3 regions of the Lactobacillus sp. ESL0677 genome follow, and region 3 is predicted to be linked to each of the others. Evidence: riboswitches for the same ligand, from Rfam matches in the RefSeq annotation. Region 3 holds a riboswitch; each other region holds the start of a gene.

Region 1 (10,926 bases), 130 kb from region 3:
ATTAACTCGATCCAGTAACGATTAGCATCAGAGTGGATTTTTGTCTGTACCAATCCCCCAGGATTATAAACTGTCAACAGCTCATCCAGCCCAACCTGCTCTGGATAAGTTAAGTGCCCAGCTAAGCTAGTCGCCGACATTCCCGTTCCACAGGCGTTGGTAAAGCCAACGCCGCGCTCATAAGTCTCCACAAACAACCGATTAGGCGCCAAAATTTGGGCAAAGCTAACATTCACCCCATCTGGAAAATACGGATTAGGTTGATTTAATTGCCGGCCCAACCGGCGCAGTGCTTCGTGAGCCCCATGAACATCATCGACAAAACTGATTAAGTGCGGATTAGGAACCGCTAGCGCAGTAAACTTCAATTTAGCAGCCAGCTTCGGGATCGACTGATTAATAATTTTCGTTAAGGACAAATTATGCCAACCAACTTCACTTGCTGCAAACGACACTGGCGCAATTTCAACACTAAAAGCCGGCACATTAGGGGCCAAGTCTGGATATTGCTGCACATGCAAATTTGCCGCAGCCGTTTGTACTAAAAACTTGCGCTTGTGCAGTTTACTAACTAAATATCGGGTAACTGTGCGCAAACCATTGCCACACATCAATGCTTGTGACCCGTCCTTGTTAAAAATACGCATTCGCGCGACAGCAGTCTGGTTAGTTGCCGGTTCGACAACCAATAGACCGTCGCTGCCACCAAGTAATCCTGTTTTGGTGTCCGTGATTTTAACAGCCAGATGCTCTAATTCAGACGTTGTTAGTGGCTGCACTAGTTTTGTTTGGTCTAGTAAAAAGAAGCTGTTTTGTGACCCATGAACTTTTTCTATATTAATCATTATTCTTTTGCTTTCTGTGTGAAAAAATTATTATAAATTTGTCTAACAGCTGCTGGAGCATCCTTACGTTTAGTTCCCAGCATAATTGAAATTCGTGATGCCCCCTGGTTAATCATGTGAACACCAATATTTCGGGCTGCAAGTGGCTCAATGATTTTAGCCATCACGCCAACTTTGTTCCGCATTCCTTCGCCGACCACCATGATAATGGCATAATCATCAATCCATTCCAGACTATCCGGTTGCAATTCCGTCCGAATTTCCTGACACATCTTTTCGCGAACACCAGCGGTAAATTGGCGATTATCAAAAATCACTGTCAAGTCATCAATTCCTGACGGCATATGCTCGTATGAAATGTGATATTTATAAAAAATTTGCAGCAATTTTAGGGTAAAACCCACCTCTTTGTTTAACAAATATCGGTGTAAGTAAAGTGCCGAAAAGTGGGTTGCAGTCGCTACTCCCGTGATCACGTTGACTGGTTGAAAGTTCTTTGTCGGAACAATCATTGTTCCCTTAAGACGAGGATGGTTAGTATTTTTAACATTAATCGGAATATTAGCCGCAATTGCCGGTAAAATCGCTTCATCGTGAAAAACAGAAAAGCCCGCGTATGATAGTTCTCGCATTTCGCGATAAGTCATTTTGTTAATCGCCCTTGGATGCGCAACAATTGCCGGGTTAGCCGCATAAATTGCGTCAACATCGGTAAAGTTTTCGTACACATCCGCATGAAAGCCGCGAGCTAAAACAGCACCAGTAATATCCGAGCCACCACGAGAAAACGTAGCAATTTGTTTTTGCTTCGTTAAGCCATAAAAGCCCGGCACAATTAGATAGCCAGTTGGCAGATGATACCGCGCTAAATTGTCATAAGTGTCCGGTAAAATCATGGCCGCTTGAGGATTATCTGTCACTTTAATCCCCAATTCTTCACTACCAGCAAAATGTGCATTTAAGTTTAATTTTTGTAATATTAGCGTTAATAAGTGTGCATTTAAGATTTCACCATGTGCTTTAAAAATTGCTAATAAATAATCATCAGTTTGGTATTCTTTTTTTGGTAAGTCCAATAAAATTTGCTTTAGTCTTGTCAATTCTTCACTTGGCACGGAAAAATGATTGCCGATTTCGGCATAGCGTTGCCAAATTTGCTCCTGAATAGCAGACAAACTTTGATTAGCCAGCGTTCTATGCGCGTATTCTATTAGTAAATCTGTTATTTTATAATCATTTTTGTCCCGCTTGCCTGGTGCCGAAGTCACAATGACTTTGCGCTCTGGATCTGCGGTAATAATCTTAATAATTTTTTCAAAATGTGGGCCATCTGCTAATGAACTGCCGCCAAACTTAACTACTTTCATTTTTTGGTCTAATCCTTTTTTATAAAAACTACTGGTAAATTTTTGAAAGATTAGTTGCAATTCTAGCATTTATTTTTTAATCTGCAAGAAAAATATTTTTGGGATTATCAACTGGTTTGATTTTTTAATTAAAATTATTGACAGGTTTCTAAAAATAATATAATATTTAGGCAATCGAAGAGGTCGCGGTGACCATTAGTAAATTAGCTGAGTTTTGCTAAAACTATGAAGCTAATTAAAAGGGGAAACTGCCGAAGCATTAATTTGCAAGCAAAAATTAATAGCTGGGCCATGATTGAACAAATCATGGACTGTCGTAGAAAATCTACGGAGCGCTTCCGACAATTTGATACCAGATATTAATTCAGGTTCTTTTGTTTCAGCGCAAACAAAAGAACCTTTTTTGTTAGCTAATTTGGGAGGAATCAACTTGGTTAACGTTAACTCACAAGGACACTTATCAATTGGCAATTGCGACACACTTGAGCTCGCTAAGGACTTTGGTACGCCGCTTTATGTTTATGATGTCAGCATGATTAGGCAGCAATTACGACACTTTCACAAAGCTTTTGACAAAACCGGTGTCAAATACGCCATCAGTTATGCTAGCAAAGCCTTTGCCATCAGAGCAATCGACCAAGTTATCGCACAAGAAAACGGGCATTTAGATGTTGTTTCAGCCGGCGAATTAATAACTGCTGTTCAAGCTGGATTCCCAATGGAACATGTTAGCTTTCACGGCAACAACAAGTCCCTTGCGGAACTGCAGTTAGCCCTTGACAATCACGTCGGCACAATCATTGTTGATAATTTTTACGAATTAGAATTGTTAAACAAGCTGCTGCCCCAGCAAAAGCAGCCGGTTAACATCATGCTGCGAATTGCGCCCGGTATTTCGGCACATACTCACCGCTACATTCAAACCGGTCAGGTCGACAGCAAATTCGGCTTTGACGTTCAGTCAGGTCAGGCAGAACAAGCACTAAAACAGGTATTACAAAATCCTAAACTGAACTTGCGCGGCTATCACGCTCACATCGGCTCCCAAATTATGGCAGTTGCGGGCTTTACGGCTCTAGTACAAAGAATGGTTCAGCTAGCAGCCACTTGGCAGGAAAAATTTCATTATCAGCCACAGGTTTTAAATTTTGGTGGCGGTTTTGGTATTAAATACACCAACGCCGACCACCCATTAGCCCCGCAGGAGTTTGTTTACGACATGATTCAAACGCTGAAAAAAGAAATCGCTCAAACTAACTTGACTATGCCAGAAGTTTGGCTAGAGCCGGGGCGCTCGATCGTTGGTGAAGCTGGCTACAGCCTCTATACAATCGGGGCGCGCAAAATAATTCCCGGTATTCGCACTTACCTTAGCGTTGACGGTGGCATGGGTGACAATATTCGCCCCGCCCTTTACCAAGCCGAATATCAAGCAGTTTTAGCTGCTAGACCAGAGGCTACGCCAACAGAAACCGTGACAATTGCTGGGCGCTATTGTGAGTCCGGTGACATTCTGATTAAAGATCAGCCGCTACCTGAAAGTACACCCGGTGACATTTTGGCAGTGCTTGCAACGGGAGCTTACGGCTACTCGATGGCTTCCAACTACAATCGTGTAGGTCGTCCAGCCGTTGTCTTTGTGAAAAACGGCCACGCTAAACTCGTCGTCAAGCGCGAATCAATTACGGATTTAACCAGTCTAGACCTAAATTATCTTTAAGTAACATGAGGAAAAGCAATGAAGCAAACTGCACAAGAAATTATTGATTTTATTAGTAACGCACCCAAAAAGACGCCGGTTAAGGTTTACATCCAAGGAAATTTAACTAACCTAACTGTCCCCGAAAGCATTCAGGCTTTTTTAGACGATAAAATTGGGCTTCTGTTTGGTGACTGGGCCGAGATTGAGCCATTTTTAACCGAAAATAAAGCACAAATTACTCACTATCGTCTTGAAAACAATGCTCGTAACTCCGCCGTGCCGCTACTCGACTACACCAAGATTAACGCCCGCATTGAACCCGGTGCGATTATTCGCGACCACGTCAAAATCGGCAAGCAAGCCGTAATTATGATGGGCGCGGTGATTAATATCGGGGCAGAAATTGGCGCTAATACGATGATTGATATGGGAACGGTGATTGGCGGCCGAGCAATTATTGGGCAAAACGTCCACGTCGGCGCTAACGCAGTGGTAGCTGGCGTAATTGAACCAGCATCGGCCGAGCCCGTCAGAATTGGCGACAATGTTCTAGTTGGCGCTGGGGCCACGATACTTGAAGGCATCCAAATTGGCACTGGAGCCGTAATTGGTGCTGGGGCTGTGGTGACCAAAGATGTTGCTCCTAATACCGTCGTTATCGGCGTCCCGGCCAAAGTAATTAAGCAAGTTGACGACCAGACAAAGAGTAAAACTGGTCTGGAAACTAGCTTGCGAAAGCTGTGACTGCATGACCCAATTTAATGAACAAGATTTAATTAAAATTAGACGCCAATTGCACCAAATTCCTGAATTGGCACTAAAAGAAACGGCAACCCAAAAATTATTGTTGCAGCTAATTGATGAATTACCACAGCAATTTTTAACAATCAAGACTTTTCCGCAATTACCAACTGCAATCATGGTTTTTGTTAAAGGGAAAAACACCCAAAAGACAATCGGTTATCGCGCAGACATTGACGGCCTGCCTATTACTGAACAAAACGACCTGTCCTACCAATCGCAGCATCCCGGCATCATGCACGCTTGCGGTCACGACTTACACATGACCATTGCCCTTGGCGCTTTGAGTTATTTTGCCAATCATCAGCCACAAGATAATTTGGTTTTCTTCTTTCAGCCGGCTGAAGAAAGTGAAAGTGGCGCTAAAATCGCGTATGATCAGCACCTGTTTACCGGGCAATTTGCCTTAGACGAAATTTACGCGCTCCACGATACACCGCAATTACCAGTAGGAACAATCGGAACTAGACAGGGAACATTATTTGCTGGAACTACCGAAGTTGACGTTGGTTTCACTGGGCAAGATGGCCATGCCGCCTACCCGCAAAACGCTAACGACATGATTGTTGCCGCTGCGCAATTCATCAGCCAAGTACAAACAATTATTTCACGTAGTATTGATCCGTTAAAAGCCGGTGTTATTACCTTAGGCAAAATGACGGCGGGCAATATTCGTAACGCTATTGCTGGCACGGCACACATTGAGGGGACAATTCGCGGGTTAACTCAAGACATGATTACTTTAATTAAGCAGCGATTGCGCGAAGTAGCTGCTGGCGTGGCCACAAGCTATGGGGCCGACATTAGAATTTGCTTCAATCAAAGCGGCTATTTTCCAGTCGTGAATGACCCACAACTAACTGCAGATTTGATTACTTTTCTTAAGCAATCACCTCAAGTCAACTTTGTCGCAACTGAGCCAGCAATGACCGGCGAAGACTTCGGTTATTTAACCAGCCAAATTCCGGGTGCAATGTTCTGGTTAGGCGTTGGTCAGCACGGCTCGCTGCATTCCGCTACTTTTAATCCTGACGAAGGGGCCATCTTAATAGGCGTCAAAACAGTTACTGGCTTTTTAAAAAGACGAATGAAGAACAATTAATATAGAAAGGATTAACAATGTTATTACAAAATGCAGAGATTTTAACAGCCATCGTCACGCCATTTAACGATGATGGCACAATCAATTATCACGGCCTTGAAGAGTTAGTCAATCACTTAATAGCTCATGGCAGTCAAGGCTTTGTCGTTGGTGGCACCACTGGCGAAGTTGCCACCCTATCTAATGAAGAAAAGCTGGCACTTTATCAAAAATTTGTTGAGATTGCGGCGGGTCGCGTACCGGTTATCGCTGGCACGGGTTCAAACAACACGCAAGCAACAATTGAATTGAGCAAGCAAGTCAGTCAAATCAAGGGACTGGCAGCTCAACTCGTAGTGGTTCCTTACTACAACAAGCCCAACCAACGCGGGATGATCGCCCACTTTACCGCAGTTGCAGCACACTCGAGTTTACCAATCATTATTTATAACATCCCTGGCCGCACCGGTGTCACGATGAGCAATCAGACGATTTTGGAATTAGCTAAAAATCCCCAAATTATCGGCGTTAAGCAGTGCACAACCGTTGAGGACTTGGAATACTTGGTTGAACATGCACCCCATAATTTTCTCATTTTCAGTGGCGAAGACGCGCAAAGTTTAGCAGCCAAAGCAGTCGGTGCTCAAGGGATAATTTCCGTTGCTTCTCACCTCTACGGTGACCAAATGAGCCAAATGTACGCGGCGCTCGATGCTGGGAACATTGCCGAAGCTGGAGCTTGGCAGCGTAAGCTAACACCTAAGATGGCAGCACTATTTATGTTTCCATCGCCATCTGGCGTTAAAGCAGCACTCAATGCCCAAGGCTTTCATACTGGCAGTTGTCGCTTACCCATCGTTAACTTAAATGATGATGAACAAAGGCAACTTGCACACGCTCTTGGAATCGCAAACGGTGACTTAAGTCAGCCAATTAATTTGCAGTTAGGAGTCAACCATGATTAGAGTTTTAATCGCCGGTTTTAACGGGGCAATGGGTCAAAGAGCAGTCAAGTTAGTGCAAAAAGTGCCCAACTACAAGCTAGCTGCAGTCTTATCGCCGCACTTGCATAGCCTAAACCCAAATGACTATAACTTAGACCCTGATGCCGCAGTGTTTACCAGTCTGGCAGACATAACTGGTCAAATTGACATCTGGCTTGATTTCACTACTCCTAGTGCTGTTTATGCTAATACAAAATTCGCACTTGAGCATCAGATGCGGCCAGTTATCGGAACTTCAGGATTAACCGATAAGCAAGTTACCGAACTACAAGACTTGGCTAAGCAACTAAAAGTCGGCGGCATTATTGCACCCAACTTTGGTTTGTCAGCAGTCTTATTAATGAAGTTTGCCAAAATGGCGGCAGCTTACTTCCCTAACGCAGAAATCATCGAAATGCACCACGCTGATAAAAAAGATGCCCCATCGGGCACGGCAATTAAAACTGCTCAGGAAATCGCGCAAAGTCGTGCTTCCCAAGTAGCTGCCAACTTTAACGACAACCCCGCGCGTGGCGGTGACTATTACGGTGTACCAATTCACGCGGTGCGTTTACCCGGTTATGTCGCCCACGAGCAAGTCTTGTTTGGCGGTGCTGGTGAAGCCCTAACTATCAGACAGGACTCATTTGACCGCAACTCATTTATGTCCGGTGTAGAACTAGCTTTAAAGCAAGTTATGCAACTCGACGAGCTGATTGTCGGTCTTGAAAATTTAATTTAACCTAAGGAGTGTATTTTATGCCAGAACTAGCTGCTAATTTAGAACCAATTGTCAATCGCCGGTTATTAACCACGACACCATCAGCCATTCGGAAGTTTGACCAAGAAATCTCTGGAATTCCCGGGATTGTCAAATTAACTGTGGGGGAACCGGACCTAAACACGCCGGAGCACGTTAAACAAGCTGCTATTAACAGTATCAACAATAACGAGTCACACTACGGCAGGCAAATGGGTTCTCTCAAGTTAGATCAGGCAATCAGCGCATACCTAAAACGGAAACAAAATCTAGTTTACGACCCTGAAACAGAAATTATTGTTACAGTTGGCGCAACTGAAGCCATTGCCACCACCATTATTTCTCTCTTTAATGCTGGCGATGAAGTCATTGTCCCTACGCCTACCTTTGCCCTTTACTTTTCGCTGCTGCACCTCTTTGGCATTAAGGCAGTCACCATTAACACGGCCCAAGATGATTTTTTATTGCAGCCAGAGAGATTGACAAAAACGCTAGCAGCTCATCCCCATGCTAAAGGAATTATCTTGAATTATCCTAATAATCCAACTGGCCGTGAATATCCCGAGACTTTGATAAAAAAGCTGGCCGTAATCCTTGAGCAGCACCAGCTCTATGTGCTTTCTGATGAAATTTACAGCGAATTAACGTACGGCACCAAGCATTACTCAATCGCGCGCTGCCTTCCTGAACAAACAATCCTCATCAGCGGTCTGTCAAAGTCCCACGCTATGACCGGCTACCGCGTCGGCTATCTCGCCGCCCCACAAAAAGTAATCAAATTGCTTACGACCACGCACGCGTTACTGGTAACGGCTGTTCCCAATATGACACAAGCTGCCGCCTGCGAGGCATTATCCGTGCGCGGGGATGCCGATCCACAAAAGGCTAACAAAATTTACGCTGAACGCAAAGATCTAATCAGTACCGGGTTAAGTCAATTAGGATTTGAGATTATTCCGCCAGAAGGTGCCTTTTACCTGTTCGCTAAAATCCCCGCTAAGTACGGCACTAACGACTTAACGTTTGCCCGTGAATTAGCACACAGTGCTCGCGTTGGCTGTATACCTGGTAGTGCTTTTGGCGATGGCGGGATTGGTTATGTGCGTTTTTCCTATGCCGCTAGTCCTGAAAAAATTCGTGAAGCACTCAAAAGAATAGCTGATTTTTTAAATAATTAAGGAAGTAATCATCATGAATGGATATAATGTTGCAATTTTAGGCGCCACTGGGGCTGTCGGTGGCCGCCTGATTAGTCAGTTGGCAGAATCGAATATCCCTGTTAAAAATTTACGGCTGCTTGCATCCGCAAGATCGGCTGGCAAAGTTCTAAAATTTAAAAATGAACCCTTAACGGTGGAAGAAACCACCCCGGATTCATTTAAAAATATTGATTTAGTTTTGGCTTCCGCCGGTGGAAGTGTCTCACAGAAGTTCCTCCCCATTGCCGTTCAAAATGGCGCCGTTTGCGTCGACAACACCAGTGCCTTCCGCATGGAACCCGATGTTCCACTAGTAATCCCAGAAGTTAATCGTGCAGCGCTGAAAAAACATCACGGGATTATTGCCAACCCCAACTGCTCAACCATCCAAATGGTAATCGCCTTAGCGCCAATCTACCATGCCTTCGGCCTGAAACAGGTTATCGTTTCAACCTACCAAGCGGTTTCTGGCGCAGGTCAAGCGGCGTGGAACGAAATGTTGCACCAAGCACAGCAGCGCCTGAACAATGAACCAATGACTGCCGACATTACACCGGTTAAAGGCGAGCCGCACCATTATCCATTAGCCTTTAACCTCCTACCGCAAATCGACGTTTTTGAAGATAATGGCTACACGCACGAAGAATGGAAGATGATTCATGAAACTAAAAAGATTCTGCTGGACGACATGGACAGTCCCGACATTAAGGTCACAGCAACCTGCGTTAGAGTTCCCGTCGAATTAGGCCATGGCGAGTCGGTCTACATTGAAGTCGCTGATCAACACGCAACTGCTGCCGACTTACGGCAGCAACTAGCACAGATGCCAGGGGTTGTTGTTCAAGATAATCCGGCAGAGCAGCTCTACCCACAACCATTAACTGCAGCTGGCAAACGTGAAACCTTTGTCGGCCGTCTACGTGCCGATGAAGAAAATCCCGGTGCCTTCAATATGTGGGTTGTTTCCGATAATTTGCTTAAAGGCGCGGCATGGAACACAGTCGAAATCGCTGAATGCTTAGTCGAAGACAATTTAATTTAATCAAAAAAGCAATACCTGATTCAAAATCAGATATTGCTTTTTATATGTGGCTAATTAATCTGCATAAACATACGAAACATAAATTTGACCATTATCCAGTACATGAGCACCAATTCCAATTGATTTCATATCTGTTATCAAACACTTTTTTAATAATGCAAAAGCAGCATCAGCTGTTGTCACAGAAGACCCATCAAATGACAGTGCTCCACTAGCTCCACCATAACCTTCAAGGTTATGCTGATCAAGATAGTAATCAATATCATGAGCTACTTCATCATCATAAGCATGATATTGATCCACATATTCTTGTACTGCATTATCATAATCAGAATTATCTGTTAATACTGCTAATCCCTGGTTCTTACGTTCAGCATTAATATCTTTTAATAGTTCTTGTCTAAAGTCATTGATAGAAAACTTTTTGGCAACACTATCGCCTATATTTGATACAACAATCTGCTTACCATCTGCATCTTTGCCTGGATTGAAGGTGTTGCCGTTACTATCTGCTCCATTAATGAAATAGGATGATACATGAACATAATGAATACTATATTCTGTTCCATTATTCGGATCATCAAGTCTTGTTACACTAAGACCAAAGTAAAATTCTTCATCATCAAATGAACTTGATCCCATAGTTCCAAGTAAATCACCAGCATGATGCCATTCGCAATTTTGTAGATTACTTGGAGTAGTTTCAGCATTAACACGACCAAAAAGCATCATTGTTAAGCCTTGATAAATATGCTTCTTGAGCTCAGACAATGACATCTGCTTACTTCCGTAACCCCAGCCAGTCATATCTTCAATCCAATTATCTTTTATGGTATTTAAACCATTTTCTTTACAGGCAGCAACGATTCCTGGAATATCATGTTTACCATCAAATACTGAAGTACCATGAGCATTATATTGAGCAGCTATGTCCTCAGCTAACTTTTGCACACCTGTACTTTGAATCCATGGCTTTAAGCCTACGTCTGCTCGTGCTTCATTAATTAATCTTAAAGTATAAGAAATTACTTTTTGTGCTTGTTCTGGAGTTAAATTAGTTGGATCAACAATTGTAGTATCATCGCCTACTTCATCAATCACATCCGTACTATCAAAATCATTAGTCTTCATACCCTCTTGACATGC
Region 2 (10,926 bases), 230 kb from region 3:
ATGAAAGCGGCCTTACTTATGTTGGGCAAACAAACGCAGCAACTTTGCCACTAAGTCACTTTTATCCAGGCGAAAAGTTACTGGCTGACCGGGCGAGACTCACACCTTATGTCCAAGAATTACAGGAATTTTTAACTGGAACTAGGAAAGAGTTCGATGTGCCGCTAAGTATTAGCCAGATAGTCACGCCTTGGCAGCGAAAAGTCCTTGAGCAAGTAAGACAAATCCCTTATGGTCAGACAATCAGTTATCGAGAATTGGCTCAGGCGATTAAGCAGCCGCAAGCTGTTCGAGCAGTGGCTCACGCGGTTGCTCTGAATCCTGTTTTGTTTTTCATCCCGTGCCATCGCGTAATTCATGCCGATGGTACTTATGGTCAGTATCGTCTTGGCAATGATTACAAGAAACACCTCATCAATTTAGAAAAGAGTTTTTAGATGTCAATTATTAAAATGTATGCCCCCTTTTTCAGCGCTAGCAATTGGCTGCACGTCTTAACTAGCGGCAAGGATTGGATGATTATTCTTACCCTGATTTTGATGGAGTGCCTGTTGTCTGTTGACAATGCAGTCGTTTTAGCCGCGCAGACAAAGGTCTTACCTGATAAAAAGCAGCAAGAAAAGTCCTTGTTTTACGGTCTTTGGGGCGCATATATTTTCCGCTTTATCGTTATTGGGATCGGAACTTACCTGATTAATTTTTGGGAGATTAAATTAGCCGGTAGCTTCTACCTGTTTTACCTCGCCATCAAATTTTTCTATGACCAACGCCACCCGCAAAAAGCGGCCACAAAAGAAAAAGCCGAAAAAGAAAAGATTTTGACTCATCAAAAAAAGAAGGGCAAGCATGTCTTGTCCCTCTTTTGGCGCACAGTTATTTCAATTGAAGCAATGGATATTGTCTTTTCAATTGACTCAGTTTTAGCAGCACTGGCCGTTTCCAGCAATCCAGTAGTTGTTCTAATCGGCGGAATGATTGGGATTTTGTGCATGCGGGGCGTAGCCGAAGTCATCATCAGACTGATGGATATTATTCCGGAATTACAACCAATGGCCTACATCTTAATTGGGATTATTGCACTTAAACTGCTACTATCACTGCCGCCATTTAATTACGAACTCCCCAACACACTGTTCGCAATGATTGTCTTTGGCATTCTTTTACTGACGATTGCCTTTCACTTCTGGCGGATTAAACGCCACGGCCATAAACTATAAGGACTGCAGCACATATTCTTTGAGTACAACCGCCTGGTTGTGCTCTTTATTTTTAGCACCATATAAAAACAAGACATCCTGCTTAGTCAGCTGCGTTTTTATTAATTCTAAAAATTGCGGCAGCGCCGGATTTTCCTGTAACTGCGCAAGATATTTTTGCTTAAAAGAGGCAAACTTTGCATCTTCATGATTAAACCATTTGCGCAAGTCGCTACTTGGACCCACTTCTTTTGCCCATTCATCCAAGTTAGCCTTAGCCTTACTCATCCCGCGTGGCCATAACCGATCAACTAAAATTCGGTAACCAGCTGGTTGTTCATGATCATAAATTCGCACTAATTTAATTTCTGTCATTATTATTTCCCTTTTATTTTCAATATTTTACTAGGAAGAAAAATGAATTATTCCACATACTTTACCAACAATTCTACCGCCAAAATCACCGCTGACCTAATCGGACGGCCTTTAACTTACAATGACGGCCAGCATTTAATGGGCGGCTATATCGTTGAAACCGAAGCCTATTTGGGCGCTCGCGATCGCGCCGCGCATTCATATGGCAATCGCCGCAGTCCAGCTAACGAAGGCTTGTACCGCGCTGGCGGCACCATTTATATCTATAGCCAAAGGCAATATTTTTTCTTTGATGTGGCTACACAAGAACTAGATGAACCACAGGGAATTTTAATTAGAGCAATTGAGCCTGCATGGGGCATTGAGCAAATGACTGCCAATCGCGGTGGCAAAAGTGGGGTTTTACTAACCAATGGCCCCGCTAAAATGATGCAGGCCTTTGGTATTCATGATAAACATTGGAACCTACGCTTTTTAGATGATTCACCATTTAGCATCGACCTAGACAATGCTCACAAAAAGCATGCAGCTAAAATCATTGCTGGGCCGCGAGTTGGCATTAATCAATCTGAACCAGAATGGGCACAAAAGCCTTTACGTTATTATGTCGCTGGCAATCCCTATGTTTCAAGAATGAAAAAACGTGATTACACAGAAAATCATGGTTGGAAATAAATTTTTGTTGGTTTCAAAAAGTTCTATCCACATTAAAGCATATTTAACATTATTGAAATTTACTCATATTTAGCTCATAATAATTACATAATATTTTTACAGGAGCTAAATATGAAAAAAGTACGTAACTCTTCCCTTTTACCAATCATGGCATTAATTTCTAATCTGGGTGACCTATCTGTTAGTATTGGCGGTTCAATCTTAATCGCTTCTTTTTCACGGTCGGTAACTGTCAACAGCATCTTTTCTAGCTTAGAATCGTTTGGCATCATCATTCTGACACTTTTTGTTGGTTCCACAATGGATCGCATTAGTAAGAAAAAAGCCCTGCAAATCACCTATCCAATGCTGGGCTTAATCTTACTAATTCCCTTTTTCTTTAATGACGTTTATTTTATTTATGCCTACATTGGCTGCGACATCGTCATGACTTTTATCGCACTTTTTGCTCAGTCTGCATATAATGGTGCCACCAAGCGCTTTATTCCCGATGAACAAGTTGACATGGTAATTGGTAAGAATACAACTTTCGGCAATATTGGCTTAATTTTAAGTTACTTAGCAATTGGCTGTGCCTATGTTCTGGCTAGCAAGCTTAACGATAGCTCAATTATCTACAAATTTTTATTACTTGTTGGTAGTATCGCCTACCTGTTATTTACGATTCCAACTAGTTTACTAGACGAGAGCTACGATCCCAATCTGATTGGTCATGATCTAGCCACTAATTCAACCTTAGCGCAAATCAAAAAGATTTATCACATGATTAAAACTAATACCGGCTTACGCAGCTCAATTATCCTAGCAATTTTTATTAGCTTATTGATGGGTTATTTTAATAGTCTAATGGTCTACCTGTGGAGTAGTATTGATCCCCAGTATACCAACATTGTCTATTTAATTGTCGATTATGCCATTGGCACCATCTTAGGCAACCTCGTTTTGCGGATCAAATTAAATTTCAAGAAAAGCATGGTGCTCATTACTTTACCCGCACTATGTTTAATCGTTTTTGCCGTTAGTCCCAGCGTTTACACTTTAAGCATTTGTATTATTGCTGTCATGCTTAGCTGCATCCCTGTTAGCACGTGGATTTCACGGATTCGAATTAGACGGACTGAAGTTACAATTCAATCTGGTCAAGCTAGCTTTATCACCTTTGGTTCTTCAATTCTTGACGTCTTCTTCGGAACAATTGTTGCTGGCATTTTTGACTTACTTAAAAAGCCACTTTTACTGCCAGCATTTATTGCGATTATTACCGTCTTTGTCTTCCTAATTCTCGGTAAAGACATGACGGCATACGAAAAGACCCCTGTTGTTAAAAATTAAAAATCAGCACAAAAAAACACGCTAGGCAATTCTGTCTAGCGTGTTTAAGATTAGTTATTCAGTTTATTAGTAACCGCGGCGTTCTGGTGCACCTTCAACCAATAAGTCACCAGCTTCTGGAACATGTCCTAATTGATAAATTCTTTCAACATCAATTACAACAATGGCTGTACCATCGCCAAGGCTGCCCTTTTCCTTAGCAGCTTTATATTCTTCTGAGCCAGGTTGGTAAACATGAGCTGTACCTTCAAAGCGGTAGCCAGTTCCAGCTGCCTTGTTTGATACAGCAACGGCTGCCTTACCAGTAGCCTTTAAGTTTTCGTAAGCAGTCTTACTTGTCCATTCAACGTAAGCTAAGTGTTCATCATCGTAAACCTTTAATGAACCCTTAGGACCTACTTGAGGATTACCATCTTTGTCAGCTGTTGCTAAGAAAGGAAATTCGCTTGTTACTAAATCTTGCATTTCTTGTGTTAATTTTGCCATCTATATGACCTCCTGAAAATCTTACATAACCTTGCTTATATATACACTATAAAGTAGTCACTTACAAAATACAAGTAAGATGCTTACTATTTGTTTTTAAGTCTAAAATTAAATATTATTAAATTATTTTTTAATAATATAGTTGACAATCATCAAAATTTAATTTAGTATTTTCATCAAGTTAAATAATTTCCAATGCAATAGAGGTCGCGACAATTACGAACCTAATCTAAGCACGCGTGATGCAAAGATGATTAGTGTCAAGAATTGCCGCCGAAACCAAAATTTTATCCGCCGTAAGATTCTGGTTGGGCTGCAGGAACAGATTCTGCAGACTGTCCCAAGTTAATCTTGGGGAGCGCTATATGATTTGTCTAGATATGATTGATTATACCTCGTTGTCTTGAAAGATAACGAGGTTTTTTATTTACGCTTTTTATTGTATTGGCTTTATTTGAAAAATATTTGGAGGTTTTCAAAATGAAGTCAAGATATAAGTGGTTAACCGCAATTTTTGCAGTCCTAATCAGTTTTACCATCAGTGCATTTTTTAATATTCCCTCAGTCCAAGCTGCTAAAAAAGACGATGGGGTATTGAAGGTCGCAATGGAAGCTAACTACTCGCCCAACAATTGGACCCAAACTACATCGGCTAATGGTGCCGTCCCAATTGACGGCTCACATACCTATGCCAACGGCTATGATGTTAAGATTGCCAAAATTATTGGTAAAAAGTTGCATCGTAAAGTAGTCGTACTTAAGACTGAATGGGATGGACTACTCCCCTCATTAACCAGTGGCAAGGCCGACTTAATTATTGCCGGAATGAGCCCAACACCTGAGAGAGCTAAAGCAATTAACTTTACCAATGCTTATTGGAGCGGTATTTTTGTTGTAATTACTAAGAAGACTAGCAGATTCGCCAATGCCAAGAAGTTGACAGACTTTAAAGGGGCTAAATTAACCTCACAACAAGGTACGTTTCACTATAAATTAATTAACCAATTGCCCGGAGTTAAGAAGGAACCTGCCATGAGTGACTTCTCTGCAATGCGGCAAAGTCTGGTTTCTGGGACAATCGACGGCTATATCGCTGACTCAACCGAAGCCATTTCATTCAAAATGGTTGATCCGGACATTAAGGCGGTAAAACTTAATCCAATGCATGGCTTCCATGTCACCAAGGAACAGATGGTTTCTTCAATCGGTGTTGCTAAGACTAATCCTAAGCTGCTTAAAGACGTTAACCAGATCTTAGCAGGGATTTCTACTAAAAAACGCCAAGAATTAATGACGGCAGCTATTAAAGAACAACCTAAGACAACTTCAAAGAAGGGTAAAAATGGTAAGCCAGAGCCGTGGCTTATCTCCATGCTCAAGCAATACGGCGGCATGATTATGAGCGGGATTGGCATGACCTTATTACTAGCAGCTGTCGGAACAGTTGCTGGCTTCCTAATCGGCTTAGTCGTTGGAATTGTCCGCACAATTCCTGAACCTACTACTCGCGGTAAGCGTTGGAGCTTGAAATTTATTAATTGGCTCCTATCAGTTTATATTGAAGTCTTTCGGGGTACGCCAATGATGGTTCAAGCGGCCGTAATTTACTATGGTATTGCGCAATTCTGGCATCTTAATATTGACAGAACTGCCGCTGCTTTAATCATTGTTTCGATTAATACTGGCGCATATTTGGCCGAAATTATCCGCGGCGGGATTATTTCCACTCCTGATGGTCAATTCGAGGCGGCCAGTGCGCTGGGAATGACTCACAGCCAAAGAATGTGGCACATTATTCTGCCGCAAGCAATCAGAAATTGCCTTCCTTCAATTACCAACGAGTTCATTGTAAACATCAAGGATACTTCAGTTTTGAGCATTATTTCTGTTTCCGAATTATTCTTCGTTGGTTCCACAATTGCCAGTCAAAGTTTCAAGTTCTTCCCAACCTACCTGACAATTTCCGCAATTTACCTGATTTTAACCTTTACTATCACGCGGATTTTCAACTTAATTGAAAAACACCTCGATGGCAATCAGAATTACAATTTAATGGCCAACCAGATTCAAGTTGGTACACAAGACAAATAATTATTTAATTGATAGGAATTACTATGGATAGACAGAGACAAATTAAGTTATTACAGGATTTAATCCAAATAGAAACCATTGACGACCACGAAAAAAGAGTCGTTGACTATGTTGCGCAGCTATTCGCGCCTTTTGGTGATCGCGTTCGCATGACACGTGTTCCCTACCAAGGTGATCGCGAAAGTGCGGTTATCTCAATTGGCCCCACTGACGGCAATTTCAAGCTCGGCTTTTCCGGTCATATGGACGTGGTTAACCTTGGTAATCGTGCAGCTTGGCGTGATGATCCGTTTTCTGGTAAATTGTACGACCATGACACCAAAATGTACGGCCGGGGCACGACAGATATGAAGAGCGGCTTAGCGGGGATGATTGGCACGCTCATCACTCTACTCGAAGATAACGTGCCTTTAACAGGGGAATTGCGTTTATTAATGTCTGTTGGTGAAGAAACTGGGCAATGGGGCGCTGAAGAATTAACTAGGGAAGGCTTTATTGACGATTTAGACGTTATTGTCATCGGTGAAGACTCCAACCTTGATATTTCTTATTCCAATAATGGCGACATTGATTACACTGTCACCTCTTACGGCAAAGTCGCTCACTCTGCCCAATTAAATGTTCTCAACGCTATTGATAGCATGACCGATTTTATCCAATTAGCCAACAAAAAATTACGTCACTTGCCACTAGTCCATGAAAAGTTAGGTCCTGTACTGCACAACATCACAATGATTTCTGGCGGTGATCAAGTTAACAGTATGCCTGACAAAATTGTTGCTCGCGGCAACATTCGCATTAACCCGTTCTACACGGTTAAAGACATTCAAAAGATTTTAGAAGATGTAATCAATGAAGTTAATCAAATGCCGCAGCACCATTTTGAATTGCAGTATGATTATTTAGGCGAAGCCGTCTCTGGTGATGAAAACAATGAATACGTGCAGGCGGCTCAGGAATTACTTGCTGCCGTTTTAAAGCGACCAGTTAATTTGGTAACCGAATCAGGCACCACCGATGCTTCTAAGTTTGTCAATAGTCCAACAGCACCAACGATGTTTAGCATTGGGCCGGGCAATGACAGCTGCCATCAAATTGACGAGTACGTTGATATTCCCGACTACTTAGCAGCATGCAAGTTTTATCTGAAATTTGCTCAAAAATATTTAACGGAATAATTTTCAACATAAAAAAGCACCGTTCTTAATTAAAAAGAATGGAGCTTTTTTATGTTACTTAATTAAATTTCGGCTCATTTCAATAAAAGGATAAACGAAGTTATTTGTTTCCCATCTGGCGAAATAGTCTTTTTAAAGCGTGTATTACTATCTGCATGAAGAAATTCTTTGTCTTGCTTCAAAACTCGAAAAGCCCATGAATTTCTTGTTTTAAATAAATTTGTTTCTTTAGTTAGATCAGCTGGATTTTGCATAAATCTCTTTTCTTTTATCTTGTAGATACATATTGGCAAATTGTACTTACGCATTCAATTTATCTCATTCTCTATAAATAAATAGTTGACAAAGCAATCTTTTTAGCCTATGCTTTTAGTCAAATTAAATAATTTCCAATGCAATAGAGGTCGCGATAACCACGAATTCAGTCGGAGCTGGCAAAGAGCTAAGATGGCTGATGTAAGGATTACCGCCGAAACGAAAACAATACTTGTCCGATTATTTTTGTTGGGACGCAGAAGCAAATTCTGCGGACTGTCCCGGTTTCCCCGGGGAGCGCTATATGATTTGTCTAAATATGATCAATTATAACCTCGTTGTCTTGAAAGACGATGAGGTTTTTATTTACGCTTTTTATTGTGTTGGCTTTATTTGAAACGTTTTTGGAGGTTTTAAAATGAAGTCAAAAAGTAAATGGTTTACCGCGTTAATTGCGGTCTTGCTTGGTTTAGCAGTGGGATTAAATTTCAAGTCCCAGACTGCTTATGCCAAGGATAATGGCGTCTTGAAAGTGGCCATGGAAGCCAACTATCAGCCCTACAACTGGACCCAAACTAATAACGCTAACGGCGCTGTACCGATCGACGGTTCACACACCTATGCCAATGGTTATGATGTCAAAATTGCCAAGATCATTGGCCAAAAATTACACAAAAAAGTGGTTGTCTTCAAAACCGAATGGGACGGATTGTTGCCAGCCCTAACTAGTGGCAAGGCCGATTTAATCATCGCCGGAATGAGTCCAACTGCTGAACGTGAAAAAGCAATCAACTTTTCTAATCCTTATCGTCGGAGCACATTCGTTGTCATCACTAAGGTTGGCAGCAAATATGCCACTGCCAAAAAGCTGTCTGACTTTAAGGGCGCTAAATTAACTGCTCAACAAGGAACTTTCCACTACCAATTAATTAAGCAATTGACTGGCGCTAAACGTCAACCTGCCATGCGTGACTTCGCTGCCATGCGGCAAAGTTTAATTTCAGGCACAATTGATGGTTACGTAGCCGAAGATACTGAAGCAACTTCATTTAAGTTGGTTGACCCAGATATTAAAGCTATTCCCGTCAGCAAAATGCCTGGTTTCCACGCCACTAAAGAAGAATCAGTTACTTCAATTGGGATTGCCAAGCCTAACAAGCAGCTGCTCAAGCAAGTTAACCAAATTTTAGCAACAATTTCTAATGCTCAACGAGTTAAGTTAATGAACACTGCCGTTAAACAGCAACCAAAGACCGACAATTCTAAGAGCAAAACTGGAAAGCCAGAAAACTGGTTCGTTTCCATGTGGAAGCAATACGGCGGCATGATTATTAGTGGTATCGGGATGACGCTATTACTAGCATCAGTTGGTACCATTGCCGGATTCTTCATCGGTTTAGTTGTTGGTATCATCCGGACAATCCCTACCCCAACTACTCGCGGTAAGCGTTGGGGCTTAAAGTTCATCGATTGGCTATTATCCGTTTATATCGAAATCTTCCGGGGCACACCAATGATGGTTCAAGCAGCTGTAATTTACTATGGGATTGCCCAATTCTGGCACCTTAATATCGACAGAACTGCAGCTGCATTAGTCATTGTTTCCATTAATACTGGTGCATATTTAGCCGAAATTATCCGCGGCGGGATTATCTCAACACCAGAAGGACAATTTGAAGCTGCCAGTGCTCTAGGGATGACTCATAATCAGAGAATGTGGCATATTATTCTGCCGCAAGCTATTAGAAACTGTCTGCCATCAATCACTAACGAATTTATCGTTAACATCAAGGATACTTCAGTTTTAAGTATTATTTCTGTTTCGGAATTGTTCTTCGTTGGGACCACGATTGCTAGTCAAACGTTTAAGTTCTTCCCAACTTACCTAACAATTTCTGTAATCTACCTAATTCTGACCTTTACAATTACTAGAATTTTCAACCTAATTGAAAAGCATCTGGAAGGCAGTAAGAACTATAATTTGATGGCCAATCAAGTTCAAGTTGGCCCAACTGAAAAGACGGAGGTTAACAAATAATGACACAAGCAAACAGTACAATTTTAAGTTTAAAGCACATTCAAAAGTCTTTTGGTAATCACCAAGTATTGAAGGATATTTCTTTTGATATTAAAAAAGGCGAAATTGCTACAATTATCGGGCCTTCTGGCGGTGGTAAATCAACTACTTTACGCTGCATTAACATGCTAGAGGAGCCTAGTGCTGGTGAAATTGATTTCCACAGTGAAAATGTACTAGCTCCCGGCTACAACCGGAATATCTACCGGGCCAAAGTCGGCATGGTTTTCCAGCAATTTGACTTATTTGAAAACAAAGACGTCTTAGCCAACTGCATGGTTGGTCAAGAGCTGGTCTTGAAGCGTTCCAAAGAAGAAGCCCGCAAAATTGCTATCAGCAACCTTAAAAAAGTCGGCATGGCAGAATACATTAATGCTCGTCCTAAGCAATTGTCTGGTGGGCAGCAACAACGGGTCGCAATCGCCCGCGCGATTTCAATGGATCCAGAGATTTTATTATTCGATGAGCCAACTAGTGCCCTTGATCCAGAAATGGTCGGCGAAGTACTTAGCGTTATGAAGGACTTAGCCACTACCGGATTAACAATGATTATTGTTACTCATGAAATGGCCTTTGCCCGCGATGTTTCCGATCAAGTCCTCTTTATCAGCGATGGTGTTATTGCCGAACAAGGTAGTCCTGACCAATTACTTAATCATCCACAAAACGAAAAAACTGTTAAGTTCTTACGTAACTTCCAAAATAATTAAAAATAATCATAAAAAGAGCCAACTTACTAACAAGTTGGTTCTTTTTGATTAATTAAATGGCCACCACGGGAAATTTTTATTCACTCTTAATGCAGTAGATGCATGCTCTGGTCCTGTTGATTCTTTAAATGGCGTATAATCATCCGGTATTGTTTCACGCATTTGTAGAGGTATCTCACTCTTTTTAACTAAGCGAGCTGCATATACATATGAGCCCTTATGCATGACATAAGCCCAGCGGTGCTTTAAGTCGTATTCTCCAGTAGAAAACTTTAACCACGAACCATGACTAAAAGCATCGTCAGTAACATACGCATCCACTTTTTGTGGAACTTTAAGCCACACCTTCTTCTCGGTTTTACCATGTTGCTCGATTCCACGTTCTTTTTTCACTTCGACTTTATCCGGCAAAACAGCATAACCATACTTCGTTTCTAAAAATGGGTTAAAGCGGTCAATCCACTCCATTTGATTTGCCCGGCCATAGCCTAAAACGCAGAGCCATATTAAAATCACGGTAAAGATACTGCCAATAATTATCAAATAACGGT
Region 3 (10,926 bases):
GATCAATCACCATTTGTTGAGCTATCTCACGCTGCATCAAATTAGGATGCTCAACAATAAATAATAGCAAATCACTTTGGGTTGCTCGTAAGTTCAAATTTGCAAGCTGCTGGTTAAATTCATTTTTGGATTGCCGATAAATACCAGCAATAAATTTACTTAAATAATAATATTTCATACATACCTCTAGTCAATTAATGGACTTATCCACTAAATTGATGATAAACTATAATATAAATTAATCATTTATATTATAAAGGAAGTTGCTAATTTGGAAAACAGTTTAATCAAAGCTTTTCACCCTCGTAATCTATTAATTTTATTTTGTGGTCTAAGTATCATGGCAATTGGTGTATCCTTGTCAAAGCTGGCTGCTCTAGGAACATCGCCAATTGCCAGTATCCCTAATGTTGTCAGCTATCTTTTACCAGTATCGATCGGCAATTTAACCATTATTTTTATGATAATCTTAGTTTTATTAGAGGCCCTGTTTTTAAGAAGAGATTTTAGTACTCTCAATTTACTTCAGATTATTCCGGGAAGTTGCTTTGGCTTTTTAATTGATTTTTTCATGAAAGTTTTCAGTTTTGTTAAACCACATAATTACTTAGAACAAATTAGTTTAACAATCTTAAGTATTGTCATATTAGCAATTGGTGTATTCTTAGAGATATCTTCAAGTTCAATTATTTTACCCGGAGAAGGTTTGGCCAGAGCAATGGCTTGGTCATTAAAGAAAAAATTTGCAGTTACTAAAGTAATTGTTGACTTTAGTATGGTCGTTATTGCATTAGCAATTGCACTAATCTACTTTCATTCTTTAGTTGGTATTCGTGAAGGAACAATTATATCCGCTCTTTGTGTTGGCCCACTTGTAAAACTATTTCGCAGTATCAAAAGTAAGTTAAGCTAATAAAATAGCGCTCCTGCTAAGTTAAAAATTATCAGAAGCCCCACTATGTTGACTTCTTAATTTGAAAAATATTATTTTTCAGTATATTACTTTAATAATTAATTTAGTTCAATTTTATTATAAATCTGAAACTTGAAAGCTAGCAGTTACCTAGAATAGCGTGTTAGTGTCAACTTTTTGTGGGTAATAATCTTTAAGCCTTCACCTGCTGCTATTTGTAGTTTTCGCTTTTAAATTATTTGCTCGGGTAAATCAAATGGCTGATCAAGTCACATTTTGCTAGAAAATCTTTATGCCGTTTTGATCAACCGGCAGAAATTACTTTGTTTGGCTACTACCAAACATCAATTGCGGTCAAAAAAATTATTCAGCTTTATGGCAGCAGATGGCAAATAGAGACTTTCTTCAAAGCAGCTAAGCAGTATCTAACTTTAGATAAATCACAGATTCAAAGTTATGATGGAAAATGCGGCTACTTTGCCATTACCGCCTTAACTTATGAGTTACTAGCATGGCAGCAAAGACAGACAGTTGATGAACGAACAATCGGAGATTTGTTCTATCTAATGAATGATGCATTACCAGATTTAGCCTGCGAAGAAGCATTGGTCTACCTGCTAACTGCGCTAAAAGCAGTCAAAGAAGAAATTACAAAAAAGATTGGGCAAGTAATAGATAACTTTATTAAGCTACTACCAAGATTTATCCAAAATCAGCTGGATGGACGCAAATAAAACATAATTTAGGACAAAAAAAGCCAAATCTCACAGAGGATTTGGCTAGTTTTACTGCTTTCAAGTTTCAGTTATATTCAAAAAACTTGGGTCGGGCTTGATCGCCTTGGCTTCTGCAATAATTTTTTCTTTAGTCATTATTTACTTCTAGTTCTACTCATTAACTGGGTACTTATGTCTAAAGTAGTAATAAACACCAACAGAAATTGCTGGAATTAGTAAACCTAACAATGAAGTCACTGGATCATCAAAGAAATTGTTAATCAAAATAATTAAGAAGGCAATAACAGCAATGATAACTGTCCACGGATAAGCCCAAACTTTGTATGGTCTTGTGACATTTGGTTTGCGGTGACGTAGAACCGGAACGGCTAAAATTGATAACAGATTAAAAATTGCTCCACTGAAGACAACTAAGGAAGTCAATTCATTTAAGTCTCGTGTTAAAACGAGCGCAATTGAAATAATCATTTGCATAATTAAGCCGTGATCAGGTGTCCGGTATTTTGGATGAATATGCTCAAATGTCTTCCATAATAAGCCATCTTTAGAAACGGCATAGTAATAACGTGAAAAGGCTAAAATCATTCCGTTTAATGAACTAATCATTGCCAAAACCATTGTTACAGCAACCAAAATTGTACCTGCATAGCCCATAAATGTCTGGGCCACATTAGTCCCTAAGTACAATTGACCAGCCCTAATTGACTTAGCAATTGCTTTAGCAGGTAATGAACGATAAATCGCAAAGTTGAACAACACATAAACAACTGTTGTAAAACCAACCGATAAAATCAATGCTCGCGGCAGGTTCTTTTGCGGGTTTTTCATTTCACCGGCAACTGTGTTCAAGTTAGTCCAGCCCTCAAATGCCCAAAGAGATGCGATTACCGCAAAGGCCACCATTTGAATAATATCAATCACATTACCATGACCAGCAGGTAATGACAGTGACAAATTAGGCATATAGTGACCAAAAAAGACACCCAGACCAATAATTAAAACTAATGGCAAAATCTTTAGCACCGTGAAGAAATTTTGCACCCATTCACCAACATTAACACCAAAATAATTAATAACTGTGAAAATAACAATTAATAAAATTGCAACTGTTTTTACAGTTAAATCATCAAAGTGGAAAAAGGTCGTCAAAGCCATCGGCAATGCAATCGCAATCGCCGCAATTGACCCAGGGCCACCAATCACCATACTTTGAAAGGTAAACATATAACCAATTACTGGTGAATATGCATCTGACAAATAAACGTAAATCCCACCAGTTTCGGGATTCATTGCTCCTAATTCCGCAAAGCACAGACTTCCCATTAATGTAACTAGACCACCAACTAGCCATGCCAAAAGTGCATAGCCCATCGACATTTGTGACCGTTGCAAGACATACGACCCAATGTAAAAAATACCTGAGCCAATCATAATCCCAATTAAAATATTACTCCCACCAAACACACCAATTGTCTTCTTCAGCTGCGGCGCGTTCTCTTCACTCTTTTCCTTCAAAATAACACCTCTTAAAAAATCAGGCCAACTTAAAAAGTTGCACAAACAAAAACCTCATTGTCCTAAAAACAACAAGGCTATAATTAATCATTTTAGACAAATCAAATAGCGCTCCTTGGGCAATAATCCAAGACAGTTTGCAAGATATTGTCCTGCAACCCAACCAAAAACTTGCACAAACAAATTCTTGATTTCGGCGATAATTCTTCGATTAACAATCTTTGCTTTTGTGTACTCCTGCTAAGTTAGTAATTATCGCAACCTCTAATATGTTGGCTCCTTAACTTAAAAAAAGATTAGGACAAAAAGCATTATTTGTCAATACATTGCTTTAATAATTATTTAACTTATTCCAATTTTATTAGAAATAATATGCTATGATAGATTTAATCACTTGAAAGGAGTCCTGCATGGAAATCATTCATCACTTTCACAACGCACAACCTATTGTTGTTAGTAACCAAGCAGCTGTTCTAACTAATGTTAATTTTCAAGTTGCAGTGCCTTGTAAATTAAATCAAGAATTATTAACCGATAATTTAGTTAAAGATGATAGTCAAAATATTTACTTCGATACTTCACAAGGATTGCTTTTATTTAGCGATGCATATTTTAAAGGATTAAATTATTTTAATAAACTTGTACTTTTTACTCAAGTTAAATGGGGAAAAGTCAAAAACTGCCACGGAACTAGTTTTTATTCCCAGCAGCATCAACTACTTAAAAAGTTACCATTAACCAGTAATTTGCAATTTATCGGTCAGGGAGAAGATATATTTCAGCAAACTTGGCTTATAACTTCAGCTGGTACTTGGGTTAATAAATGTGATATCTGGCTTGACGGCGAGCCGTTAATTACACGTACTCATGATTTATGCCAAGAAAAAACGCTGATTGTTAATCCTTGCGGCACAATTGCGTGCAATCACTTAGGGCAAAACTTGCAGAAAATTAACCAAGCAACATCGCTACAGATTAAAGCAATCAAAGAGGATATATTTGGCAATGAATATCTTCAAATTGCTCCCGATACTTTTATTCCGACAACTGATTGCATCTTGCATAACTATCCCAGCCACTTAACCCCCCAGCAACCACACCTGCTTATTACCGAAAATATTAACCAGATGTTTTGGGGCGTTCAAAACGGTTGTGAAGCTGCCGCCTTATTAATGGGACTTCATTACCAGCACAAGTTGGAAACAACGGATTATCAAACTTTTATCGATGAAATGCCGCTGGCTCCAGATTATAATCCGTATCATGGTTTTGGCGGTTCACCTTACGAAAATGTCACGGGACGTTTTGAAGCAATCTTTCCGTCTGCCTTATTAAATTGGGGACGTAAATTTACAGACTTGCGTGACTTAACTGGCGCACACGAGTCAGACCTCATTGCCGCTATTAAACGCGGCAACCCTGTCCTAACCTATGTCACTACTAATTTCACTCAACCAGATCCAGACACTTATCCGTGGGGCAAAACATACAAAAATAACCACGCCGTTTTATTAGACGGCTTTAGCGAAGATTTGTTTCATGTTTCCGACCCAATTGATGGTCATTACTGGCTGACTAAGGCAGCTTTTATGCAAGCATACAAGGTTAGAACATGGGCCATCGAAATTATGTAGAGCAATGTTTTTAAAGAAAGAAGAAAAATTATGGGACTTAATAAACCACTTTTAAATGCACTTAGCGACGCCAAACAAGGTCCGCAAAATTTAATTACTGATGTTGCCGGCATTACTGTTGGTCACAAAACATTAAAAACTGACCGGTTGAACACGGGTGTAACAGTAATTAAACCTTGCCAAGATAATATTTTCAGGGAAAAAATGCCAGCCGCTGTTCAAGTAATCAATGGTTTTGGCAAGAGTACCGGACTAGTGCAAGTCGAAGAACTTGGAACGATTGAAACGCCACTGGTCTTAACTAACACTCTAAGTGTCGGGACTGCTTATACTGCTTTAGTTAAGCAAATGCTTGCCGAAAATCCTGAGATTGGAACGACAACTGGTAGTGTTAATCCAATTATTATGGAATGTAATGACAGTACCATCAACCATATTCGTGATTTAGGTGTAACAGAAGCTGACGTTAACGATGCCTTTGCGGCAGCTGACACAAGTTTTGAAGAAGGACCTGTTGGCGGCGGCACTGGTATGTGCTGTTACGACCTAAAAGGTGGTATTGGTTCTTCTTCACGGCAAGTTGAAATCGATGGTAAAACCTTTACTATGGGGGCACTTGTAATGTCCAACTTTGGCTTTGGCGAAGACTTAAACATTTACGGCGAACATATTGGTCAAAAAATCACGCAAATGAGAAAGGATAAGGAAAAAGGCAGTATTATCACAATTATTGCTACCGATATTCCGTTTAATTCCCGGCAGCTAAAGCGAATTGCACGCCGCTCAAGCGTAGGAATTACCCGTAGTGGCTCCTTCACTGGTAACGGCAGCGGTGAAATCACCCTTGCCTTTTCAACAGCCAATCGTGTAAGTCACTTCCCGGAAACAGAGTTAAGCTCGATTCAAGCGATCACCGATGACAAGATTGACCGCTACTTCCGAATTACCGTTGACATTGTTAATGAAGCCATTCTAAGTTCATTAGCCCACGGTAAAACTTTTATCAATTGCGATGGTAAACCTGTTTACGGTTTACCAGATGCGTTAAACGAGTTGGGTGACGACCCAGATGCAACCAAGTTAAAGGAACAATTGGGACTTTAATTAATCTCGGCTAACACAATAAGTCATGAAGCTTAACTGCTTCATGACTTATTTTTCTTAACGACATTCCTGTTACCGGTAACGACAATTTTACCCTCTAGTTAAATGCTATAATGATTACCAATAATAGCGATTACATTTTATAGGAGAAAATATCATGACACCGTGGTGGAAAAAAGCAGTTATCTATCAAATTTATCCCAAATCCTTCCAAGACAGTAATGGCGACGGAATTGGTGACCTGCGCGGAATCATCTCGCGCCTTGATTATTTACAAAAGTTAGGGATTGATGCCATCTGGCTATCTCCTATTTACCTATCGCCGGGTGTTGATAACGGTTATGACATTGCAGATTACGAAAAAATTGACCCGCAATACGGCACAATGACTGAGATGGAACAATTAATTGCTGAGGCAAAAAAGCGGAACATTCGAATCATTATGGACCTCGTAGTTAACCATACTTCAGATAAACATCCATGGTTTATTGAAGCGCGAAAGAGCAAGACTAATCCTTACCGCGATTTTTATATTTGGCGTGATCCAGTTGATAACCACGAACCTAATGATTTGAAGTCGGACTTTTCTGGATCGGCTTGGCAGTACGACCAGCAGACTAAACAATATTATCTTCACTTTTTTGCGGCCCAACAACCTGACTTAAATTGGAAAAACCCTAAATTACGCCAAAAAATCTATGACATGATGAATTTTTGGTTAGATAAGGGCATCGGCGGGTTTCGCATGGATGTTATTGAGTTAATTGGGAAAGACCCGGATAAGAAAATCCGTGAAAATGGCCCCAAGTTGCACACTTACATTCAAGAAATGCACGAACACACATTAGCTCATCGCAACGTTATGACTGTCGGCGAAACTTGGAGTGCCGACATTAAAGGCGCTACGCAATATTCCGATCCTGACAGGCATGAACTATCAATGGTCTTTCAATTTGAAGATCAAGGAATTGACCAGCAAGTTGGCAAGTCCAAGTGGGACTTGCGTCCTTTTAACATCAGTGAACTCAAGAAAATCTTCATTAAATGGCAAACTGAACTTGATTATAACCATGCTTGGAACAGTCTTTTTTGGGAAAATCACGATATCCCGCGAGTTATTTCTCGCTGGGGCAATGACAACAAGTACCGCGTGCAATCAGCTAAAATGTTTGCAATTGCCCTGCATCTGATGCACGGTACACCATATATTTTTAATGGCGAAGAAATTGGTATGACTAATTGTCCTATCCACGACATCAGTGAAGTCGAAGACCTTGAGAGCATCAATATGTATCATGAGCGGCTTAAGGCAGGCTACACTAAAGAAGAATTAATTCACGCAATTAATGTTAAGGGGCGCGACAATGCCCGCAGACCAATGCAGTGGTTAAATGAGAAGAATGCTGGCTTTTCTAGTGCTAAGCCGTGGCTTGCAACTAACCCTAATTACCGCGAAATTAACGTTAAACAGGCTTTAGCTGACCCTAATTCAATCTTTTATACTTACCAGAAGTTAATTAAACTGCGCCATGAACATGAGATTGTCATTAACGGCAGCTTTGAGCCCATCACTACTAATGACAATATCTTAGCTTACTACCGCCAACTAAATAAAAAGCGCTGGCTGATAGTTGCTAATTTCAGTGATCAAGAAACCGCGTTTTCATCTGCCGACACAATTCAAGAAGTGTTAATTTCTAATTATCCTGAGCGCCAAACTCTTCAAAACATTACCTTGCAACCCTATGAAGCATTTGCTATCAGTGTTAAGTAATAAAAATAAGCCATGAGATTTCATGGTTTATTTTATATTTATAATTATTACTAATTTCTTGTGTTATACTTTTTATGGAATTAATATGATGTTTTGTCTAACACGAAACATTGAATGTGTAACAAGTTAGTCACTTGTTATGTATATGGGGCGATCTCAGTTGATCGCTTTTTTGTTGCATTCAAAAAACCTCTCAGTATTTACTGAGGGGCTTATTTTTTATATTTGCGTTTGATAAAGTGCAGCCGTTTTTTCATCGAATGCACACATTATTACTTCAATATTATATGATGCGTTCTTTTGCAGCCAGCTATTTACCGTTCTAAAAGCAATCATCGCTGCTCGCCGCGCTGGAAAGCCGTAGGCACCCGTTGAAATTGCTGGGAAAGCAATACTATGCAAATGATATTCTTTAGCTAAATCAAGACAGTTAATATAGCAGGTGCGCAAAAACGAATCGTCACTTGCCCGCCCCGAGTAAATCGGGCCAACTGTATGAATCACAAATTTAGCTGGTAAATGATAACACTTAGTTATTTTAGCCTGACCCGTTTTGCAGCCATGCAAAGTGCGACATTCTTCAAGTAATTCCGGTCCAGCAGCCTTGTGAATTGCACCATCAACGCCTAACCCACCTAGTAAAGTCTTGTTGGCTGCATTAACGATCGCATCAACTTTTAACGTCGTAATGTCAGCTTGAATAATTTTAACTGTTGCCATTATTTACCTCCCCTTTCTCTATATTTTAACCCAACTTAATCTCTAGCCATGCAAAAAAGTGCAGCCATATTAGCTGCGCTTTTAATAAATAGATATTTATCCCTTTTCTGCACCAGCGGTAATCCCGTTGACGTAGAATTTTTGCATAAAGACAAACAAAATTGTAATTGGAATAGCAATTACGACACATCCTGCCACAAATTCCGTAAAGAATTGCGTCGCATTCCCTTTAGTGTTATGTACCATATTGTACAAACCATAAGCAATAGTGTAATTCTTCGGGTTACCTGAAGTCGATAAGATAATACCTGAGAAAATGAAGTCAGTCCACGGACCGATAAAAGCAGTCAGAGCTGTATAAACAATCATCGGTTTAGCTAATGGCAAATCAATATGAGTAAAAATTTGCCATTTGGTTGCACCATCAATTTCCGCAGCTTCATCAATCGAAAACGGTACGGTATCAAAGAAACCTTTAGCAACGTAGAAGCCCAAGCCGGCACCACCGACATAAACCAGCAGCAGGCCGCCCAAGTTTAACATGTTCAAGCCCTTCAAAATATAGTAGAGAGCAATCATTGACATGAACCCAGGGAACATCCCTAATACCAAAGCAATCTGCATGAATGGCTTTCTAAATGAAAAGCGTAGACGTGACAAAACATAAGCCACAGAAATCGTTAAAAATGTGGAAATAATCATTGACAATACAGAAATAACCAACGTATTAATAATCCAATTAACTAATGGATATTGGGAGTTAGTAAAAATACCAATATAATTATCTATCGTAAATTTATCCGGCCAAAAAGTTGAAACAAATCCGGTATCATTGTATGAAAAGCTAGCCAAAATAATCCAAACAATCGGCAAAATCCAGACAACGGCTAAAATTGTTAATAGTAAATAACGGAAAATCAGCGAAAGGCGTCTTTGATTTTTATAAGATTTCATCATTAGCCCTCCTTGTAAGCATTAGTATGACGATAAGCAATCAATGAGAAGACCGCACTGATAATAAAGATTAGAATACCTAAAACTGCAGATGCGTTGTACTTTTGCTCTTGGCCAAAAGTCAAATTGTAAAGCCAAGTAACCAGCAAGTCAGTTGACCCAGCACCATTGTAACTATTATTCATTGGCGCACCACCCGTTAGCAAGAAGATAACGTTAAAGTTATTGATGTTACCAATGAACTGTTGGATTAATGATGGTGCCATTACAAATAAAATCTGTGGGAATGTAATTGACTTAAAGACTTGAATTGCATTCGCACCATCAATCTTAGCAGCTTCAATTTGGTCAGTTGGCAGATTCTGAATAATTGCAGTTGAAACTAACATTGAAACTGGAATACCAATCCACATGTTAACCACAATTACAGTAATTCGTGCAACTAACGGTGAGGCCTGACTATCAATAAAGTGAATTGGATGAGCAATCAATCCTAAATTAGTCAGGATTGCATTAAGTGCACCTTGATAATCCAAAAATTGCGCCATCATCAATAAGGAAACAAACTGCGGTACAGCCCAAACAATTACAAAAATTGTCCGCCAAAAACCTTTATGTCTAATCCCTTTAGATTCAATTAATAAAGCTAATAAAACACCAAAGAAAAAAGTAGTTACAGTAGCTGCTACTGCCCAAACTAACGTCCAACCTAATACTGGAAAAAATGTCCCTGATAGATCCCCACTAATGACATTGCCAAAAGCCTGAAAACCAGTCCAAGAAAAAGCAATTGCGTGTTGCCGATCATAGTTAGTAAAGGCCATCGAAATCATAAAAATTGTTGGCAAGATTGTAAAACTAATAATTCCTAAAAGTGGGAAGGCCATTAACGTATCATGCAAGCGAGCATCAAATAAATTAGCCAGTTCTTCTTTGTTGGTCATAATATGTTGACCATCACGCTTAAGAGCGTAATTTTTTCTCGTTGACCTTAGATTGACAATATATAGGTAAATCATCCCTATACAAACAATCAAAGCTAGCAAGCCAAACAACAAAATCAAAACAGAATTTGATGGTTGCTTAGTAATATAGACTCCCTGAGCTTTATCAAAGACAACTTTTTTAGTCTTATTAGGGCCCAAGTTCGTCATCATTGCCATTGCTGAAACACCACCGAAAATCAGCCAGACAATAAAGGCAACTTCAGCAATTAGCATTGCAAGACCTTTAACCCACTGCTTATTTTCTAAGGCATTACTACCCATAATAAAGAACGACAATTTTGTGGCAACACTGCCTTTAGACCAAACTTCATGAAAAGTTGCCGCAGGAGCTGCATGCTTTTTCTTTCTAAACATAATTTCCCCTCTTTTTAAGTAAGAAAAGGCTGGACATCAATCCCAACCTTTTTACTTACAAGATTAACTATTTCTTTTCTGAAGTCTTTTCCAATTTAGCAAGTTGTGTCTTGTATTGTGCAGGCTTAACTTTACCGTCGTATGCACCATTGATTAGTGGTGGAACACCATTCCAGAATTCAGCCATTTGTGGTAATTTTGGCATTAAAACTGA

Evidence for each region. Region 3 has a riboswitch for lysine ahead of OZX76_RS09215 (amino acid permease). Riboswitches for the same ligand answer to the same signal wherever they lie in the genome.
Region 1: linked by a shared signal. The riboswitch ahead of lysA (diaminopimelate decarboxylase) and the one ahead of OZX76_RS09215 (amino acid permease) in region 3 are both predicted to bind lysine.
Region 2: linked by a shared signal. The riboswitch ahead of OZX76_RS00470 (ABC transporter substrate-binding protein/permease) and the one ahead of OZX76_RS09215 (amino acid permease) in region 3 are both predicted to bind lysine.

Annotation. Positions count from the first base shown of each region.
Region 1 is NZ_CP113946.1:1,751,140-1,762,065, forward strand. Features, by position in the region: gene dapF (diaminopimelate epimerase) at 1-845, opposite strand, end outside; gene OZX76_RS08590 (aspartate kinase) at 845-2,212, opposite strand; lysine riboswitch at 2,382-2,558, shown strand; gene lysA (diaminopimelate decarboxylase) at 2,643-3,932, shown strand; gene dapD (2,3,4,5-tetrahydropyridine-2,6-dicarboxylate N-acetyltransferase) at 3,951-4,658, shown strand; gene OZX76_RS08605 (N-acetyldiaminopimelate deacetylase) at 4,663-5,817, shown strand; gene dapA (4-hydroxy-tetrahydrodipicolinate synthase) at 5,835-6,761, shown strand; gene dapB (4-hydroxy-tetrahydrodipicolinate reductase) at 6,754-7,521, shown strand; gene OZX76_RS08620 (aminotransferase class I/II-fold pyridoxal phosphate-dependent enzyme) at 7,539-8,717, shown strand; gene OZX76_RS08625 (aspartate-semialdehyde dehydrogenase) at 8,728-9,780, shown strand; gene OZX76_RS08630 (SEC10/PgrA surface exclusion domain-containing protein) at 9,835-10,926, opposite strand, start outside.
Region 2 is NZ_CP113946.1:86,260-97,185, reverse strand. Features, by position in the region: gene OZX76_RS00500 (methylated-DNA--[protein]-cysteine S-methyltransferase) at 1-437, shown strand, start outside; gene OZX76_RS00495 (TerC family protein) at 438-1,217, shown strand; gene OZX76_RS00490 (DUF488 family protein) at 1,212-1,571, opposite strand; gene OZX76_RS00485 (DNA-3-methyladenine glycosylase) at 1,614-2,246, shown strand; gene OZX76_RS00480 (MFS transporter) at 2,358-3,578, shown strand; gene OZX76_RS00475 (pyridoxamine 5'-phosphate oxidase family protein) at 3,645-4,064, opposite strand; lysine riboswitch at 4,258-4,436, shown strand; gene OZX76_RS00470 (ABC transporter substrate-binding protein/permease) at 4,545-6,155, shown strand; gene OZX76_RS00465 (ArgE/DapE family deacylase) at 6,179-7,333, shown strand; gene OZX76_RS00460 (hypothetical protein) at 7,408-7,641, opposite strand; gene OZX76_RS00455 (ABC transporter substrate-binding protein/permease) at 8,007-9,626, shown strand; gene OZX76_RS00450 (amino acid ABC transporter ATP-binding protein) at 9,626-10,375, shown strand; gene OZX76_RS00445 (helix-turn-helix domain-containing protein) at 10,424-10,926, opposite strand, start outside.
Region 3 is NZ_CP113946.1:1,885,690-1,896,615, forward strand. Features, by position in the region: gene OZX76_RS09200 (MarR family winged helix-turn-helix transcriptional regulator) at 1-178, opposite strand, end outside; gene OZX76_RS09205 (DUF6198 family protein) at 272-913, shown strand; partial or broken gene OZX76_RS09210 (transposase) at 1,270-1,530, shown strand; gene OZX76_RS09215 (amino acid permease) at 1,801-3,165, opposite strand; lysine riboswitch at 3,264-3,440, opposite strand; gene OZX76_RS09220 (C39 family peptidase) at 3,576-4,799, shown strand; gene OZX76_RS09225 (P1 family peptidase) at 4,830-5,903, shown strand; gene OZX76_RS09230 (alpha-glucosidase) at 6,061-7,677, shown strand; gene OZX76_RS09235 (O-acetyl-ADP-ribose deacetylase) at 7,897-8,397, opposite strand; gene OZX76_RS09240 (sugar ABC transporter permease) at 8,494-9,351, opposite strand; gene OZX76_RS09245 (sugar ABC transporter permease) at 9,354-10,712, opposite strand; gene OZX76_RS09250 (extracellular solute-binding protein) at 10,780-10,926, opposite strand, start outside.